DNA from 2 places in the Vibrio campbellii CAIM 519 genome. Region 2 is predicted to be linked to the other one. Evidence: predicted binding sites of a transcription regulator. Region 2 holds the regulator's gene; the other holds the start of a gene.

Region 1 (2,209 bases), 1.0 Mb from region 2:
ACTCGTGTGCCAGTGCGGTCTTCGGATGCGCGAAGATTTCACCCACGGTACCTTTTTCTACTAGCTCACCATCACCGATGATCGCCACTTCGTGACAGATGCTCTTAACCACTTCCATTTCGTGAGTGATCAGTAGAATGGTGATTTCTAGCTTGCGGTTGATTTCTTTAAGCAGTTCTAAAATGGACTGCGTCGTTGCAGGGTCCAGCGCGCTGGTTGCTTCGTCACAAAGTAGCACGCTAGGGTCTGATGACAATGCACGAGCGATAGCCACACGTTGCTTTTGACCACCACTGAGGTTTGCTGGGTAGCTTTCATGCTTGTCTGCAAGACCAACGAGCTTAAGAAGCTCAGTCACTTTTGTTGTGATTTGCGCTTTGTCTTTACCTGCTAGCTCAAGAGGGAGTGCGACATTGTCGAAAACGGTGCGAGACGACAGCAGGTTAAAGTGTTGGAAGATCATCCCGATGTTGCGGCGAGTTTCTCCCAATTGCTTTTTGCTTAATTTGGTTAGGTCAACGCCATCTACGATGATGGAACCTGAAGTTGGAGCTTCCAGCATGTTTACACAACGGATGAGGGTACTTTTACCCGCGCCCGATGAACCGATAACACCAAAGATGGTGCCCTTCGCGATATCTAGGTTAATGTCCTTAAGGGCAAGAATTTCCTTACTGCCTTGGTAGAACACTTTATTGACGTTTTTTATTTCTATCATGTTTCAACCTGCACAGAGATACTGGGAACTTCGCTGTTAAAAACGGCTTTTAACAGGAGTAAATTTTGAACTCTATCTCAATTCTCAGTTGATGCTATGGGTTAAGCAGTAGTAAGTCAATAGATATTTTTACGTCTAGACGTCTAAATGTATGGATGTTCTGCAGGAAGCGTAAAACAGAGGATGTGCGCTAGAAGGAAGCAATTAAGAGGGATACTTAAGATTTACCGATTCTCGGACGGCAAATCAACTGTTTTGTCGCGAACTTACACCAATTAGATAGTGTGAGTGCTTATAAGGTATGTAATAATCTGATGAAACCGAGTAAATAGAGAAATACGTTTTGGCAAAACCTGCTGTTTTTATCGATCGTGACGGCGTGATTAACGTTGACCACGGTTACGTTCATGATGAACATGATTTTGAGTACATTGACGGTGTGTTTGAAGCGACAAAAGCGCTGAAAGAGAAAGGCTACCTGTTGGTGCTTGTGACCAATCAATCTGGCATTGCACGTGGTAAATTCAGCGAAGACCGTTTCTTGTCTCTGACTCAATGGATGGATTGGAACTTTGCTGACAATGGCGTTGAGTTCGACGGCATTTACTACTGCCCACATCATCCTGAGCATGGCATCGGTGAGTACAAGCAAGATTGTGACTGCCGCAAGCCAAAACCAGGCATGTTCATTTCTGCGCGTGACTTCTTGAAGATCGACATGGAGAAATCTGTGATGATCGGCGACAAAGCCGAAGACATGATGGCAGCAGAGGCGGCAGGCGTTGGCACTAAGATTTTGGTTCGTACTGGTAAACCAGTAACGGAACAAGGCGAAGCGATTGCTACGGCTGTACTTGATAGCATTGCCGATGTGCCTGCGTACCTAAACAAGTAATCTTCATTACTGATTGAGATAAGGGAAGCCGCTGCTTCCCTTTTGTTTGATTCTTTCTTTTAGTCTGAACACTTATGAGCAAAAAACTCACCATTCTTGATATCGCGAAATTGGCTGGCGTGGGCAAATCGACGGTTAGCCGTGTACTTACCAATGATCCCAAGGTAAAACCGCAAACGCGTGAGAAGGTTGAACAAATCATTCGTGAATCAGGCTATGTGCCATCCAAATCAGCACAATCGATGCGTGGTGGCAGCCAGAAAGTGGTCGGCGTGATCATTTCTCGTCTCGATTCCCCATCAGAAAACCGTGCCGTTGGCACTATGCTTAGTGCTTTGTACTCGGCAGGGTACGACGTGGTGATCATGGAGAGCCAGTTCGCTCGCGATAAAACCAACGAGCATTTGGACGTTCTTAAACGTCGCAATGTCGATGGGGTGATCGTGTTTGGCTTTACTGGGTGTGATGAGCAAGCGTTAGCGGAGTGGGGCAATCGCATTGTCGTGATCGCCATGGACACTCAATTGGTTTCTTCGATCAACTATGATAACCAAGGTGTTATCGACATGGCGCTCTCCCATCTGGAACAGCAATCT
Region 2 (2,209 bases):
GGGTATGTTGAACGCAATCGAGCTGCAAGGTAAGAAGTTAGAAGAATCAACCATCGTTTGTCTTGGTGCTGGAGCTGCGGCCGTGGCATGTATGGAGCTGTTGATCAAATGTGGCGCAATGCGCGAGAAGATCTACATGCTGGATCGTAAAGGGGTGATCCATACACGTCGTGACGACCTAAACGAATACAAACAACTATTCGCAAACAACACAGATAAGCGTACGCTAGAAGATGTAATTGAAGGTGCGGATCTGTTCTTGGGCGTATCGGGTCCAAACCTACTACCTGCAGAAGCATTGAAGCTAATGGCAGACAAGCCAGTTGTGTTCGCATGTTCAAACCCAGATCCAGAAATCAAACCTGAACTGGCTCATGAAGTGCGTGATGACTTGATCATGGGTACAGGTCGTAGTGATTACCCGAACCAAGTAAACAACGTATTGTGTTTCCCATTCATCTTCCGTGGTGCATTGGATGTTCGTGCAAGTGAAATCAACGATGAGATGAAGCTAGCGGCAGTTGATGCGATTCGTGAACTAGCGAAAGAGTCAGTACCAGAAGCGGTATTGAAAGCAGCTGACGTAGATAAGCTAGAGTTTGGCGCTGACTACATCATTCCAAAACCAATGGACCCACGTCTACTACCACGTGTCGCAAAAGCGGTTGCTCAAGCTGCTGTTGATTCGGGTGTGGCACGTATTGAAATGCCAGAAAACTACATGGCTGAGTAAGCCAGAGTCTTTTCTGACGACAAACAAAAAGGGACGCGATGGCGTCCCTTTTTCGTTTGGTCGAAGCTACCCCCGGTGCAGCTTCACAATGTTGACGAATTTGTAAGCAATTATTCTTCGTCAAACGCTTCGAATTCGATGCCCATTGCCGTCATCAGCGCTTTTGCTTCTGTAGGAATATCATCTGGACGGTCTTTACGAAGGTCTTCGTCAGTTGGCAGTGGTTGACCTGTGTAAGCGTGTAGGAACGCTTCACATAGTAGTTCACTGTTAGTCGCATGGCGTAAGTTATTGATCTGGCGGCGAGTTCGCTCATCAGTCAGCACTTTTAAAACTTTTAGCGGGATAGAGACGGTAATCTTTTTTACTTGTTCGCTTTTTTTACCGTGCTCAGCATACGGGCTAATGTATTCGCCATTCCAGTCAGCCATTGCGCACCTTCATTAATGTAATAAGTTAGAAAAATAAATATAGGTGCTGATTTTAGCTGCATTTACCGCCATAAGCAAAGACATATAGACGTCTAGAAGTGTTGACGTCTTATTTTTAGACAAGTAAAGTGAGGTTAATAGTTAGGGAAGCGTATTAATCAATTGAACAATACAAGCTAGATATAGCGCATTCCCATTTAGATGTCACCACCCGTGAAAGGATACACTCATGAGCACCCGTAAGCCTGCAACCATTGCTGTACGCACTGGTATCGAGTCAGACAGTCAATACCACGCTGTTGTACCACCAATCTACCTTTCGACTAACTATGGCTTCCCAGCGTTTGGTGAAGTCCCACAATATGATTACACCCGTTCTGGTAACCCTAACCGAGGTTTGCTCGAGCAAACGTTGTATGAGCTTGAATCAGGCAAAGGTGCGGTTGTCACTAACTGCGGTACATCAGCACTAAACCTTTGGGTATCGGCGTTTCTTGGTCCTGATGATTTAATTGTTGCGCCACACGATTGTTACGGCGGTACCTATCGTCTTTTCAATACTCGTGCGAACAAGGGGGATTTTAAAGTGCAGTTTGTCGATCAGTCGGATCAGCAAGCTTTGGATGCGGCGATTGCGAAAAAGCCAAAGCTTATCTTGCTAGAAACGCCGTCAAACCCGCTTGTGCGCGTGGTCGATATTGCCGATGTGTGTGAAAAGGCAAAACAAGTCGGCGCACTGGTTGCCGTGGACAATACCTTTTTGACACCTGTGTACCAAAAGCCTTTGGAGCTAGGTGCGGATTTTGTTATCCACTCAACGACGAAATACATTAATGGTCACTCAGATGTAATTGGTGGCGTGGTGATCACCAAGACTGAAGAGCATGCTGAAGAACTGGCATGGTGGGGTAACTGCATTGGTGCAACGGGTACGCCATTCGACAGCTATATGATACTTCGAGGAATTCGTACGTTGGGTGCACGAATGCGAGTTCACGAAGAAAGCTCTCAGCAAGTGTTGGCGTATTTGCAAACGCAATCTTTG

What was found. The regulator MetJ, encoded in region 2, represses methionine synthesis genes. The targets are predictions, from matches to a motif close to TTAGACNTNTANANGTCTAA.
Region 1: the regulator MetJ is predicted to act here: its motif matches at 846-865, upstream of metN (methionine ABC transporter ATP-binding protein MetN).

Annotation. Positions count from the first base shown of each region.
Region 1 covers NZ_CP015863.1:801,880-804,088, forward strand. Annotated here, with positions in the region: gene metN (methionine ABC transporter ATP-binding protein MetN) at 1-718, opposite strand, end outside; gene gmhB (D-glycero-beta-D-manno-heptose 1,7-bisphosphate 7-phosphatase) at 1,062-1,613, shown strand; gene treR (trehalose operon repressor TreR) at 1,688-2,209, shown strand, end outside.
Region 2 covers NZ_CP015863.1:3,013,481-3,015,689, reverse strand. Annotated here, with positions in the region: gene A8140_RS14455 (malic enzyme-like NAD(P)-binding protein) at 1-733, shown strand, start outside; gene metJ (met regulon transcriptional regulator MetJ) at 844-1,164, opposite strand; gene A8140_RS14445 (O-succinylhomoserine (thiol)-lyase) at 1,394-2,209, shown strand, end outside.